3 regions of the Kitasatospora sp. HPM-01-4 genome follow, and region 2 is predicted to be linked to each of the others. Evidence: riboswitches for the same ligand, from Rfam matches in the RefSeq annotation. Region 2 holds a riboswitch; each other region holds the start of a gene.
The links. A riboswitch is a leader RNA that binds a small molecule or an ion and turns the genes downstream of it on or off. The one in region 2 is predicted to bind magnesium.

Region 1 (4,871 bases), 5.3 Mb from region 2:
GGGACTACGGGGTGGGGCACCGGTGGTGCCGGGGTGGGGGAGGCCGCTGTGGGCCGGCCTCCCCCACCGCCGGGTCACTGGGAGATCGCCACCTGGACGATCTTCACGACGACCAGGACCATCGCGACCAGCAGGTAGGTGCGCAGCGCGCCCATGCCGATCTTGCGGGCGGTGGACATGGTCGGACGGGCCAGGGTCTCCAGCGGGGGCATCCGCCAGTTCTCGCGCCCGGTGCGGTCGATCGGGTCCTCCTTGGTGGCGGTGCGCCGGCGGGTGAAGGAGAACCCGGCGGCCAGCACCCCGAGGACGCCGCAGGCGGCCATGATGTCGAGGATCGCCGAGGAGCTGATGTTCGGCCACAGGACCGAGGCGGTCAGGATGACCGACAGGGTGACCAGGACGCCGATCACGGCGGAGGTGAAGGCGTTGGTCTTGGGACCGTTCACCCAGGGGCCCAGGGCCTCCTTGTCGTTGCAGAGCAGCAGCAGGAAGACCGAGGCGGAGGGCAGCAGCACACCGGCCAGGACCTGGACGCCCTGGGTGAGCAGGCCCAGCGTGCTGTCGCTGGCGGCCAGGACGATGATCGCCGCGGCGGCGACCAGACCGGCGTAGACGGCGTAGAAGCCCTTGGCGTTGCCGACCCCGCGGTGCAGCGAGTGCTTGATGCCGAAGACGTCGCCGATCGCGTAGGCGGTGGAGAGCGAGACCGCGAAGGCGCCGATGATCGAGGCGTCCAGCAGGGCGATCGCGAACAGCACGCCGACCAGCTTGCCCGCGTGGTCCTCCAGGCCCTTGGCGATGCCCGCCGCGTCGGTGAACTGGCCGAAGCCGTCGGTGCCGGTGAAGGCGGCGGCGGTGAAGCCCATCATCGCGGCGGCGCCGACGACCACGATCACGATGCCGATCCACAGGTCGGCCTTCTCGTACTTCATGAAGCGCGGGGTGATCCGCTTGTCGATGACGTACGACTGCTGGAAGAAGAGCTGCCAGGGGGCGACCGTGGTACCGACGATGCTGATGATCAGCAGCATCACGGTGGCCAGCTCGCCGCTGCCGCCGGGCATGCTGGGAACCACGAAGTCGTGGGCCATCTGCGAGGTCTTGGGGTGGACCATGAAGTAGATCGGCACCAGCAGCAGCGATCCGGCGCACAGCGCGACCGCGATCCGCTCGAAGCGGCGGAAGGAGCCGGTGAAGGCGGAGGCGATGATGATCGCGGCGGCCAGGATGACCGAGCCGACCTTCGGCAGACCCAGGTAGCCCGCCGCCAGCGTGATCCCGATGAACTCGGTGACCAGGGTCAGCGCGTTGAGCAGGAACAGGTCGATCACGCTGAACGCGCCCCAGAACTTGCCGAAGCGCTCCAGGATCAGCCGGGCGTGGCCGACACCGGTGACGGCACCCAGTCTGAGCACCATCTCCTGGTTGACGTAGAGCACCGGGACCAGCAGCAGCAGGGTCCACAGCAGGCTGGTGCCGTAGTTCTGGCCGGCGTTGCCGTAGGTGGAGAACGCACCGGCGTCGTTGTCGCCGACCATCACGATCAGGCCGGGCCCGACGATCGCCAGCAGCGTCTTGAGCTTGGCGGAGAGGCCCTGGCGCGGGTCGGTGTCGTTGAGGCTGATGGTGCCCAGGGCGCCCTGGATGTCGCCGACGTGAGCGTCGTCGAGCACCGCGGCGCGCGGCGCCGAGATCGACGGTGGAGTCATCGTGGTGTCGGTCATGGCGAACCTCCCTTGCCCCCCGGTTTCACGGGGAGAGTTCGGGTGGCGCGCAGCAGCAATCCCCTTCACGAGGGCACACCGCGGCAGCCCGCGGCGGAATAGCGCCATGAGGTCATAAGGACATGAGGGCATGGCGCAGCACCGAGCGGACGGTGTGTCAGAAAAGCTCGTGAAGAAGGTTGTTACCGCGTGCCGATGGAGAACGAGGACATGCGGATGTGGGGCCGTTTATGGCCCGGACTACTGCAACTCGAATCCATGTCTCTCGCCTCCTTCCGGCCGGGACGCAGCTGTGCGTCGTATCGACACGGCAAGGAGCGGACCAGCCGAAACGGCCGGTTCACCCCAACTCGTCAGAGCTTTGGCACTCCACGGCGTGATCCGGCTCACCAGCCGGAAGCCACTTGGGATCAACCCTTAGGTCGGGAAGATCTGTCCTGATCCGGAGCGTCTCTCGACGGTTGGGATCAGTGGCCTGTGTCCGTGAAGACGCCTCACCGAACGAGGTGCCTTTTCAAACCTCATCAAGCGTAGACCCACCGGAAGGGTGCACCGACCACATTTACCGAATTTTGACCGATCTTCTCGATCGAAACGGGAACCCCGGTGCCGTCCTCGACAACTCCGGCCACTGCGAGCCGTTTTGCGACCCGCTTTCACCCTCACGGCCCGATCCGGCGCCCCCTGGGGCCGCCGCTCAGGGCGGCCTGCAGCAGCACGGCCGGCGCGAAGAGCCTGGTCGGCGGCGCGGTCAGCGAGAGGGTGTCGATGAAGGCGTCCTGCGCGGCCTTGCTGCGCTGGGCGGCGTTCAACACCCGGTCCAGATAGGCGTGCTGGAGCTTCAGCAGCGGCCCCCGACGGCCGCCGAGGGTGGTGTCGTAGCGCAGGTCCTCGGCGCAGGCCGCCCGCCAGGCCGCCCCCGCCTCGCGGAACACCGCGCGCTGGATCATCCTGGAGTTCACCGGGAGTTCAACTACCGTCTGTCTACGGGCGATCGGTCCACGGGACCTGTGGGCTCCGGAAGCTCCGGCCGCGAGCAGATCGCGCAGCACCAGCGCGGACCGGGCCGCCACCGACATGCCCTGCCCGTACATCGGGTTGAAGGTGCAGGCAGCGTCGCCGACCACCAGCAGCCCCTCGGGTAGACCGGCCAGCCGCTCGTAGTGCCGCCGCCGGCTGGGCGGCGGGCGGAAGCCGTGGATCGGGGCGACCGGTTCGAGGCCCTTGAGCAGCTCGTACAGGTCCGGTGTGCGCAACTCCCGGCTGAAGGCGAGGAATCCGTCGAGGTCGGTGGGTGCGGTGAAGCCGCGCATCCCGCCGACCGTCACCATCCAGCGGTCCCCCTCCACCGGGAACAGCAGCCCGAAGCGCGGATTGCGCCCGGGCCGGGGCTGGAGGTAGAGCGCACGGCCGGCGGACAGGCCCCCCTCGGCCCTGCGGAACAGCCCGGTCGAGTAGCTGACCCCGCCGTCCATCACGCTCTCCTCGGGCGCGTCGAGCCCAAGGTCGTTCAGCCAGTGAGGAGTTCGGGACGTACGGCCGGTGGCATCGACCACCACCTCCGCGGGCAGCACCGACTCGGTCCGGTCACGGTCGCCGCGCCGCCGGTAGCGGACTCCGGCGATCCGGGGTCCGGCGACGGTGAGCCCGACGGCGTCGACTCCCTCACGCGCCTCGATACCCGGGTGCGACAGCACCTGGTGGCGCAGCGCCCAGTCGATCAGGGGGCGGGTGAGACTGACGATGGTGTGCCGCGGCGAGAAGGAGGGGAGCCAGCCGGCCGGCGTGAGCCAGCGGATGTCGCTGGGCAGGCCGAGGCGCTGCGCCCCCGCGTCGATGAGCAGCTCGGTCGTGCCGGGCAGCAGCCGCTCGATGGCATCCAGTCCGGCCGGCATCAGCAGGTGGGCCTGGCGGGCCTGCGGGACTCCCCCGGCGAACTCGGCCCTGCCCGGTCGGCGGTCGCGCTCCACCAGGGTCACCTGCCAGCCCGCCTCGGCGAGGACCCAGGCGTGCAGCAGCCCGGCCAGGCTGCCTCCCAGCACGGCGGCTCTGCCAACAGGTAACGACATCTCGGCCCCTCTCTCACCCGGCGGAGCTGTACGCCGGGCCTTGCACTGGGCGGCGGGTGGTGCGGAGGCGGGTGGTGCGGCGCGGAGGCGGAAGGTGGTGCTGCGGTGCGATGGGGTGGTGCACAGGCGCGGACCAGCGCGTGCAGCGTACGTGGGGAGCGTGCGAGGACGAACCGGATGCATTCTGCCCACCCGAGCTGGGCCGCTAACCATCAGATCGGACTGGAGGTGAACGTGCATCGACAAGGAACGCCACCCACACGGAACCGCCCGGGCGATCCCGGTCGCGCACCCGATGGACACGCCCCGCCTTCGACACCACCTCCCGACACCGCACCGTCCGGCAGGGCCCGCCGCCCGAGGGAACGGGGCGGCGGGCCCTGCCGGGGAGAGGACCGGGCCATCTCGGCCGATGTCCTTACAGGACAGGTCAGTTGGAGAAGTCCTGGGTGAGCCAGACGGTGCCGTGGGCATCCCGGTAGACGGCGATGCCGATGTGGCTGAACTCGCCGCTGAGGATGTTCTTGCGGTGGCCGTCGTCCGGCGGCGTCTCGTTCAGCATGTCCTGGGTCAGACTGACGGCCATCGCGGCGATGTCCTGGGCGGCGGAGCCGACCCCGCCGCCGTAACCTATGTTCTCCCCGATGGCGTTCCACTGGACGCCCGCGGCCGTCTCCCGCGCTCCCAACTCGGCCTCGCCCGGGCACTGGTGGGACATGCCACAGCCGCCGGCCATCGTCTGGTTGTGGGCCTCGGCGCTGCGGGTCAGACCCGCCGTGATGGTGTAGGCGGGCAGGCCCTGGGCGGCCCGTGCCTGGTTGATCAGGCTGAGCACCTGCTGTACGGCGTCCGAACTCGAACCGCTCGTCGCGGACGGGGCGGTGGGCGTGGCCGTGGGGGTGGCGGCGGGGGCCTGGCCGGCCGGAGCCGACGGGGACGCGGACGGCGACGACGGGGCGGACGCCTCGGACGACGGAGCGGAGGCGTCGGACGACGGGGTCGAGGCCTGAGCGGTCGGCCGCGCGCCGTGGGAGCCCTGGTAGTCGGCGGCGGGCTGCGCGCTCTCGGTGTCCGGGGC
Region 2 (4,871 bases):
CCGGCTCAGCGCCTCCAGCTGGCCGGGCAGCACCAGCGCGGCATCACGGGCCGGGATCACGACGCTGACCAGCTCCGGCATGGGCCGAAGCGTCCCCTGGGCGGCGGTGCTCACCCGTTCCTCCTCAGCTGCGGCGGCGACCGCGGTCCGCGAGCGGTCCGGGCTTCCCGGAGTACCCGTCGATGCGTGGGCGCGAGCCGGGCGACCTACCGGCGGCTCTCGTGCCCCAAGTCGCCCAGTGACCGCGCACCTTGCCGTTCCGGTCGTCGACGGCGACGCGCGGCGGTCCGAGGAGCGGGCACGGCGGACGGGGGCGGGCACGGCGGACGGGCGCGGGCACGGCGGACGGGCGCGGGCACGGCGGACGGGCGCGGAGCCGGTCGGTGACCGCCGGCCGTTCGCAGACCGCCGGGTGTGCTCCGGTCTGCGTCAGCCGGCCGGGAAGTCGAAGGTGTAACCCTGCTCGACCAGCCACGGGAGCAGCTGGGACAGCGCGGCCACCGTCTCGCTGCGGTCGCCGCCGCCGTCGTGCATCAGGATGATGCCGCCCGGGTGCAGCTCGCGCTGCGCGGTGGCGACGATCTCCGCGACCCCGGGCTTCGCCCAGTCGCGGGTGTCGACCGTCCATCCGAGCGGGCGCAGACCGGCCTGCACGGCGATCTGGCGGTTCTGGGCGGTGAAGTCACCGCCGGGGGCGCGGAACCACGAGACCTCGGCGCCCGGGCCGCCGGCCTTGAGGATCATGTCCTTGGCCGCGTCGATCTCGTAGACCTGCTGGTCCTGCGGGAGGGTGTGCATCGGCTGCGGGTGGTGCACGGTGTGGTCGCACAGGCGGTGGCCCTCGGCCAGGATGCGCTGGACCGCCTTCGGGTTCGCGGTGGCCTGGGGGCCGATCTCGCAGAACGTCGCCTTGGCGTGGTAGCGCTGCAGCAGGTCGAGGATCGCGTCGGTGGCCGGGCCGGGGCCGTCGTCGAAGGTGAGCGCGACCGTCTTGCCCCCGCCGCCGGCGGTGGCGGTGTGGTAGACGATCGACGAGCCCGGGGCGTCCGGTACGGGCTGCGGCGCTGCGGGGGCGGGCGCGGCGGGTTTGGCGGCGGCCGGCGCGGGCGCGGCGGGCTTGCCGGGGGCGGCTGGCGCGGGCACGGCGGGGGCCGGCGCAGGCACGGCGGTCCCTGTGGTGGGGGCCGTGGTGGGGGCGGCGTGCTTGGTGGAGAGGGCGACGGGTGCGGCACCCGTCACAGCGGCCGGCGCGCCGTGGCCGGGTGTCTGCCCGGTGGTGGCGCCGGGGGCGGCGGGGCTCGCAGGCGCGGCTGCGGAGGCGGCGGCGCCGGGCGGCGCCGTACCGGGGGTACCGGCGCCGGGCGGTACTGCTCCGGGGGACGGCTGCGCGGGCGCCGGCGTGGTGGCGCTGACCCGCACGCTCGGGCTCCCGGCCGCGGCGGCGGCGCTACCGCTCGTAGCGGCGCCGTACGAGGTCGCGCCGCACGCGCAGGCGAGCGCGAGCGGAAGGACGGCGGCGCATCCTGCTGCGGCCCGGCGAAGAATCGTGCGGGTGGTGGCCTGCTCCGGCATGGCTGTTGCTCCTGGGGTCGTACAGAGGCCCGGCATGCCACCGGGCTTCCTTTCGACAATGGCCGCCGGTCGCACGCTTCCAAAGCGTTCGCGGCTTCTTGAGACCGTTCTCACGTCCGACGGACAGGCGGGGTGAGGGGCCAGGACAGCGCTCTCAGCGGCGGTGCCGGGCGGCTGCCGGGCGCCAGTCGCGATCCGACGCCGACGACCCGCGAGACCCGTGCGCCGCACCACCCCCGCCCCCGCGGAACGGCGGTCGTCCCGCTTCCCGCGATCACACCCATGGACACCCGATCGGCCCGAGGCCGGCTCCCGCCTCAGCGGGAGCGGATCCGCCATTCGATGATCCCGGCCGGCCGGAAGGGCTTCCGATCAACCGTCAACCGTGCTCCACCGCGGCGGAGTCGGACCTGCGTCGCCCGCGGTCGACCATGCGTCGTGGGCGACCGGAGCAGTTCATCCACCGCGGCCACGGCCGGTGCGCCTCCCGGCCGAGAACGCCTCGTACCGTGGGCTCCCTCCCCTCGAACCGGCTTGCGCGGCCCGCTTTTCGGTTTATAGTGGCTGAGGTTTTCATTGGGCACCTCGTTCGGTGAGGCGTCTTCACGGACACAGGCCACTGATCCCACCCGTCGAGAGACGCTCCGGATCAGGACAGGTCTCCCCGACCTAAGGGGTGACCCCAAGTGGCTTCCGGCCCGCGGGCCGGATTACGCCGTGGAGTGCCAAAGCTCTGACGAGTTGGGGTGAGCCGGCGGCTTCCGTGCGCGTCGGTGAGCTCCTTGCCGTGTCGTTCAGGCGCCGTCGTGCGCCTCGGCCGGGAGGAGGCGAGAGACATGGAATGCAGTAGTACGGGCCGTATCCGGCCCCGCGCCCGCCTGTCCTCGCTTCGTACCGGCACGCGCTGACACTCCTCACGGCTGACTCCGACGCCAGCGATCCGCCCGCACCCGGGTGCGGTCGCCCGGCCTGCCGTGGGTCCGCCCCCGCGTGCCCTCCAGCCTTTGCCCCTGGAGGTTGCCATGACCACCCTGATGATCGGCCGCACCGTGCACGGCCCCGCCGCCACGTCCCGGCCCACCGGTATCCACCTCGGCCGCCGGGCCGCACACCTGCTGCGAGGCCTTCGCCTCCGGAGGACCGGCGCCGCGGCCCACACCGCCCCGCTCGTGCCGATGGCTCCGGCCGACTGCCGTGCCCGCGGATACCTGCGGCTGACCCTGCAGGACGGCACGCCGCGGCTGTACCTCCTCGACCACCGCGACTTCGCGGCCACCACCTCGCCCGAGGTGGCCTATGACGCCCGGGTGCACACCGCCTACCAGCTACTCCTCCAGGGCCACCGCCCCGAGGAGATCGCCGAGCGGCTCGCTCTGCCCGCGGCGGCCGCCCAGCGGATCGCCGAGCACGCCGAGCGTTCCGGACCGAACGGCCCGGGGAACCGGCCGCCGCTCAGCTGACGGCCCGCCCCGAGATCGACCACACGTACGCCCCTCGCCCGACCGATGTCGCCCGGGATTCACCAGGCCCGGGTTGACTCGGCTCGCCGCCCCGTTCCGAAGGAGGTGCCCCGTGCACGCCCTGACCACCCTCGACTTCCTCGTCCGCCTCGCCGCCGGTGTCAGCTGCGGGGCCCTGATCGGCGTCGAACGCCAGTGGCGTGCGCGGATGGCCGGCCTGCGCACCAACGCGCTGGTCGCCGCGGGAGCCACCCTGTTCGTGCTCTACAGCGAGGCCGTCGGCGACACCGGCAGCCCGACCAGGGTCGCCTCCTACGTCGTCTCCGGCATCGGCTTCCTCGGCGGTGGCGTCATCCTCCGCGACGGCGCCGGGGTGCGCGGCCTCAACACCGCGGCCACCCTGTGGTGCTCCGCCGCCGTCGGTGTCCTCGCCGCCTCCGGCAAGCTCGACCTGGCCGTCCTCGGCGCCCTCGCGGTGCTCACCGTCCACCTCGTCCTGCGCCCGGCCGGCCGGCTGCTCGACCGCGCGCCCTCGGCCGGCACCGACCCCGACTCGACCACCCGGGCCACCGTCCACCTGGAGTGCGAACGCCAGGCGGAGACCCAGATCCGCGCGCTCCTGCTGCAGGCGCTGGCCGCCTCCGGCCTCGCGCCGACCGGCCTGCGCGCCCGCCGCGAGCAGGGCGAGACCACCAGCCTGCGCGCCACGGTCGCGGTCACCGGCGACGTCACCGCCGCCCTGGAGCAGGTGGTCACCCGGCTCTCCCTCGAACCGGGCGTCCGCGACCTGCACTGGCACCTGGAGGACGAACACGACCGCGCCGAGCACGAGGTGCTCGCCTGAGCCGACATGCTGGCCATCGGCGCGCTCGGTTGGTAGGACAGCCTCATGCAGCCTGTGCAGGGGACTCCCGGTCACTCCCGCTACGACGTCGTGATCGTCGGCGGCGGCCACAACGGGCTGGTCGCTGCGGCGTACCTGGCACGGGCCGGGCGCAGCGTCCTGGTGCTCGAACGGCTGGACCGCACCGGCGGGGCGGCGGTCTCGGCCCAGGCGTTCCCGGGCGTGCCGGCGCGGCTGTCGCGGTACTCCTACCTGGTGAGCCTGCTGCCACGGAAGATCGTCGACGAGCTGGGCCTGCGCTTCACGGTCCGCCGGCGCCGGATCTCCTCGTACACCCCTACCGTGCGCTCCGGGCGGCCGACCGGGCTGCTGGTGGACGCCGGCGATCCGGCGCGTACCGCCGCCTACTTCCGTGAACTGACCGGCTCGGAAATGGAGTTCACCGCCTGGCAGGAGTTCTGGGCGATGACCTCCCGGGTGGCAGGGCGGGTCTTCCCCTCGCTCACCGAGCCGCTGCCCACCCGCGCGGAGCTGCGCCGCCGGGTGGACGACCCGGCCGCCTGGACCGCCCTGTTCGAGCGGCCCCTCGGCGAGACCCTGGAGCGGACGTTCACCGACGACCTGGTACGCGGCGTGGTCCTGACGGATGCGCTGATCGGCACCTTCAGCCACGCCCATGATCCGTCGCTGCGCCAGAACCGCTGCTTCCTCTACCACGTGATCGGCGGCGGCACCGGACAGTGGCACGTCCCGGTGGGCGGAATGGGCTCGCTCACCGACGCGCTGGCCGACGCGGCCGGGTCCGCCGGCGCGGAACTGCGGACCGGCTGCGAGGTCACCGCCGTGGCCACCGACGGCGCGACCGCCGAAGTGACCTACCGCAGCGGCGACTTCGAGCACCGGGTCGGCGCCCGCCAGGTGCTGTGCGGCGCGGCGCCCGCCGTACTGGACCGGCTGCTCGGCCGGCCCGCCGACCGGCCGGGGCCGGAGGGCGC
Region 3 (4,871 bases), 780 kb from region 2:
CAGCGTGCCGGAGCTGATCGGCCGCCCGCTGCGGCCGCTCGGACTCCGACTCGACCGGGGGATGCGGGCGTTCGGGCTGGCCGAGCACCCGCTGGCCCGCCCGGCGGCCCGCGAGCGCACCGGCGACGTGTTCTTCGCCGGCGCGGTGGCCGTGCTGGTGATCCTCGGGGCCTGGCAGGCCCTGGACTACGTCCAGCGCACGGTCGGACTGGGCGAGTTCGGGCACGCCCTCGCCCTGGGCGCGGCGACCTTCGGCCGGGTGGTGGTGCTGCTGGTGGCGGCCACCGCGGTGTGGGTGCCGATCGGGGTGTGGATCGGTATGAACCCGAAGGTCACCCGGTTCGCCCAGCCGGTGGTGCAGGTCCTGGCGAGCTTCCCGGCGAACTTCCTCTTCCCGTTCGCCACCGCGGCGTTCGTGGCGCTCGGCATCTCGCTGGACTTCGGTTCGGTCCTGCTGATGGCACTGGGCGCGCAGTGGTACATCCTGTTCAACGTCATCGCCGGCGCCTCGGCGATCCCCTCCGACCTGCGCGAGGCGATGACCGGCTTCCAGGTGCGCGGGCGGCTGCGCTGGCGCTCGTTCATCCTGCCGGCCGTCTTCCCCTACTACGTCACCGGAGGGATCACCGCCGCCGGCGGCGCCTGGAACGCCTCGATCGTCGCCGAGGTCGTGGAGTACGGCTCGCACCACCTGACCGCGACCGGCCTCGGCGCCTACGTCGCCGACGCCACCGGCATCGGCGACTTCCCCCGGATCCTGGTCGGCGTGACCGTGATGAGCCTCTACGTGGTCGCCCTCAACCGCCTGCTCTGGCGCCGCCTCTACCGCATGGCCGAGACCCGCTACGCACTCTGAGACCCGCTCGCTCCCCTGACCGGAGGGCCCGATGACCACCAGCACCCGCTCCACCATCGTCGCGGCCGAGGCGGTGACCAAGACCTTCACCACACCGGACGGGCGCGCGCTTCCGGTGCTGGAGGACATCAGCCTGCGGCTGTCCGAGGGCGAGATCGTCGCCCTGCTCGGCAAGTCCGGTTCCGGCAAGTCCACCCTGCTGCGCTGCCTGGCCGGGCTGATCGCCCCCTCGGCCGGCACCGTGGCCTACCGCGGTACCCCCCTGACCGCGGCCAACCCCGGCGTGGCGATGGTGTTCCAGTCCTTCGCCCTGCTGCCCTGGCTCACCGTCCAGCAGAACGTCGAACTGAGCCTGCAGGCACGGGGCGTGGCCGAGGGCGAACGGCGTGAGCGGGCCCTGAGAGCCATCGACCTGATCGGCCTGGACGGCTTCGAGGGCGCCTACCCCAAGGAGCTCTCGGGCGGCATGCGCCAGCGGGTCGGCTTCGCCCGCGCCCTGGTGGTCGAACCGGACGCGCTCTTCATGGACGAGCCGTTCTCCGCGCTGGACGTGCTGACCGCCGAGAACCTCCGCACCGAACTGGTCGGCCTCTGGGAGGGCCACGAGGCGCCGGTGAAGTCGATCCTGATCGTCACCCACAACATCGAGGAGGCCGTGCTGCTGGCCGACCGGATCCTGGTGCTGTCCTCCAACCCCGGCCGCATCCGCGCCGAGCTCACCGTCGACCTGCCCCGCCCCCGCGACCGCCGGACCCCGCAGTTCGAGGCGCTGGTCGACACCGTCTACGGCATCCTCACCGGTCGCGCCGAGGCCACCGCCGCCGCGTCCGGGCCCGCCGCCGGCCGGCCGACCGCGACCCCGATCACCGTCCCGCTGCCCGAGGCCAGCGTCGGCGGACTCGCCGGACTGCTGGAGATCCTGGTCGGCCGGGGCGGCGAGGACGGCCTGGCGGAGATCGCCGACGAGCTCAACTTCGAGGTGGACGACCTGCTGCCGCTGGTGGACGCCGCGGTACTGCTCGGCTTCGCCAGGACCGCCAACGCCCGGATCGAAATCACCGACTCCGGACGGGAGTTCACCGTCGCCGACATCCTCACCAGCAAGCAGCTGTTCGCCCGGACCGCCGCCCGCAACGCCCCTCTGGTCCGCGCCGTCGTCCAGGCCCTCACCGCCACCGACGACCGCACCATGCGCCGGGACTTCTTCCTCGACCTGCTGCGCCGGGGCTTCGACGCCGCCGACGCCCAGCGCCAGCTGGACATCGCCATCGACTGGGGCCGCTACGGCGAGCTCTACGACTACGACGCCCACGACACCCGGTTCACGCTGGAACCGGGCGCGGAGGCGGCACTCTGAGATCCACGGCGGGCCCTCGTCCGGGGAGTCGGCCCGCCCGGCGGGCCGGGCCTCACGCCGAGGGCTGGGCCTCGACGAACTCCAGCAGGTTGCCGACCGGGTCCTGGGTGTAGAAGCGGCGGGACGGAGGCAGGCTCTCGTCCCAGACCACCAGCGCACCGAGCGAGGCCAGGCGGGCGGCGAACTCGTCGATCTCGCTGACCGCCAGCCCCGGGTGGGCCTTGGTGGTGGGCCGGAAGCTCTCCTCGATCCCCAGGTAGAGCCGGACCCGGCCGCCGTCGGCCGCGAACCAGCAGCCGCGCCGGTCGGTCAGCGGCTGCGGCTTGGGGATCTCGGCCATCTGCAGCACATCGGCGTAGAAGGCGCGCAGCAGCTCCTCGCTGCCGGGCGGCGCGGCGAGCTGGACGTGGTCAAGAGCCGTGATCATGGAACGGGCTCCTCTCGGTTCGACGAATGGTCTTGGTGGGCCGGTCGGATCCGGCCGGTCCGGACCGACCGGCGACGGGGAGCGCGGCCTGCGGCGCCGCGGGCCCTGTCGCCGGTCGGTCTCAGCGGGTTCGGGTGGGCCGGACCGACGGCAGGTCCGCTCCCGCGGCACGCCGCCGGGCGGCGCCGGCCACGGCGCGCACCCCGGCCGGAACAGCGGTGAGCACGACCGCCTCGAGCAGCAGCAGGCCGAGCACGCCGATCAGCATCGTCCCCTCCGCGGTACGCGGGTGGAGCCTGGTCCTCGTCATCATCGTGATTCCCCTGTCGGTTGGCCGTGGTGGGCGGGTTCAGCCGTCCGAGTGCCGGGCGGCCTGGTCGGCGGCGACGGCGGCCTCCCAGCGGGCCCGTATCCGCTGCGGCGGGCAGGCGGGACGCTGGGCTGCGACGGCACTCAGGACGGGGTGATCGAGCGGACTCGCGGCCAGCCGCCCGGCCACCTCGGCCAGAACGGCGCGCACGCGACGGCGCGGGGAGCTGCTGGAGACGAACTCGACCTGGTGGAACGTGGCGAAGACGGACACGTCAACTCACCTTCGTGGACGGGCCGATGGGCATGCGAAGACACACCGCGGCCGGGGCTTTCGACGGTCGGCCGACGCCGTACCGCCGCGCCCTTGGCAGGCTGCACCCGGTGACGCGAACGCAGGAGAAGCGCGCAGAACGGGCGGCTACCGCATGCCAAGGAGGAACGAGGACAGACTGGGGTAAGGGCGACTGTGGCCCGGACTACTGCAATCCATGTCTCTCGCCTCCTCCCGGCCGGGGCGCGGAAACGCGCCGAATCGACACGGCCATGAGCGGACCGGCCCGATCGGCCGGTTCACCCCGACTCGTCAGAGCTTTGGCACTCCACGGCGTGATCCGGCCCGCGAGCCGGAAGCCACTTGGGATCAACCCTTAGGTCGGGAGGATCTGTCCTGATCCGGAGCGTCTCTCGACGGGTGGGATCAGTGGCCTGTGTCCGTGAAGACGCCTCACCGAACGAGGTGCCCTCTTCAAACCACAGAGAGCATAGTCCCTCCGCCAGGACGGGCCCGAACACTTTGCCAGAACTTGACCACCGGCGCCCGTGGCGACACCCGGCGCCGATGGGAACAGCCGCCCGGCCGCAACGGCCCCCGGGAGTGTCGGCGATATGACGCACCGTCAACTGCTGTAGAACCGTGGCATGTACCACACTCCGGCCACCGCCACCCGGAACTCCGGGGCCTCTCCGGCCATCCGCCGCCCTGCGGTCCTCCGCGCCGCCCGAAGCCTGCCCCGGCCCGTCGCCCTGGTCGCCGTCGCCACCGCCGTGGCCACCGTCTGCGCGACCGGCTTCACGCCGCCGGCCGGTACCGCCGTCCCGGCGGACCGGGTCCTGCAGCACCAGTTCGCCGCTGCGGCAAGGGAGTTCGGGGTGCCGCAGCCCGTCCTGCTGGCGCTGGCCTACCAGCAGACCCGTTGGGAGTCCCACCGGGGACGGCCGAGCACCACCGGCAACTACGGCGTACTCGGCCTGACCCAGGTGGACGTGGCGGCCGTGAACGCCGCCGCCGGACACCGGGAGCCCGAGGCACGGGGACGCGGCGACGACCGGCTCCCGGGGCGTCGCACCACCGGCCCGGCCGCCCGCCTCGTGGACTCCCCGGCGCTGCACACCCTGGACGCCGCCGCCGGGTTGCTCCACCGCCCGGCCGGACAGCTGAGGAGCGACCCCGCGCAGAACCTCCGCGGCGGCGCGGCCCTGCTCGCGCGGTACCAGCGGGCCCTCGGCGCCCCCCGGTCGGCCGACCCGGGTGCCTGGTACGGCGCGGTGGCCCGGTTCGGCGCGGGCGGCGCGACGGGGCAGGACGCCACGGCCGGCCGGGTACTCGCCGACCGGGTGTTCCGGACCGTTCGCACCGGCGCCTCGCGCACCACCCCCGAGGGCCAGCGGCTCACCCTGCCCGCCGACCCGGACCTGGTGGTGGCCCGGCCCCCGGACCGGCCCGTGCCGGGAGCCGGGCGGCAGGCCGCCGAGTGCCCGGAGGACCTCGGCTGCGACTTCGTCCCCGCCGCGTACGCCCTGACCGACCCCAAGGACCCGACCTCCTACGGGAACTACAACCCGGCCAACCGTCCCGAGGACGGCCAGCGGATCCGCTGGATCGTCATCCACGACACCGAGAGCGACTACGCCGGGGCGCT

Region 1: another riboswitch for magnesium. It lies ahead of ACSMTC_RS29070 (NRAMP family divalent metal transporter); the one in region 2 lies ahead of ACSMTC_RS05835 (hypothetical protein).
Region 3: another riboswitch for magnesium. It lies ahead of ACSMTC_RS02650 (hypothetical protein); the one in region 2 lies ahead of ACSMTC_RS05835 (hypothetical protein).

Annotation. Positions count from the first base shown of each region.
Region 1 is NZ_JBPQGP010000005.1:6,643,859-6,648,729, reverse strand. Features, by position in the region: gene ACSMTC_RS29070 (NRAMP family divalent metal transporter) at 75-1,724, opposite strand; M-box (ykoK) riboswitch at 2,062-2,237, opposite strand; gene ACSMTC_RS29065 (NAD(P)/FAD-dependent oxidoreductase) at 2,387-3,793, opposite strand; gene ACSMTC_RS29060 (CAP domain-containing protein) at 4,224-4,871, opposite strand, start outside.
Region 2 is NZ_JBPQGP010000005.1:1,379,419-1,384,289, forward strand. Features, by position in the region: gene ACSMTC_RS05825 (glycosyltransferase family 2 protein) at 1-114, opposite strand, end outside; gene ACSMTC_RS05830 (polysaccharide deacetylase family protein) at 430-1,572, opposite strand; M-box (ykoK) riboswitch at 2,150-2,325, shown strand; gene ACSMTC_RS05835 (hypothetical protein) at 2,595-3,032, shown strand; gene ACSMTC_RS05840 (MgtC/SapB family protein) at 3,145-3,876, shown strand; gene ACSMTC_RS05845 (phytoene desaturase family protein) at 3,922-4,871, shown strand, end outside.
Region 3 is NZ_JBPQGP010000005.1:604,008-608,878, forward strand. Features, by position in the region: gene ACSMTC_RS02630 (ABC transporter permease) at 1-856, shown strand, start outside; gene ACSMTC_RS02635 (ABC transporter ATP-binding protein) at 888-2,213, shown strand; gene ACSMTC_RS02640 (VOC family protein) at 2,266-2,640, opposite strand; gene ACSMTC_RS02645 (hypothetical protein) at 2,762-2,950, opposite strand; gene ACSMTC_RS02650 (hypothetical protein) at 2,990-3,223, opposite strand; M-box (ykoK) riboswitch at 3,520-3,695, opposite strand; gene ACSMTC_RS02655 (N-acetylmuramoyl-L-alanine amidase) at 3,871-4,871, shown strand, end outside.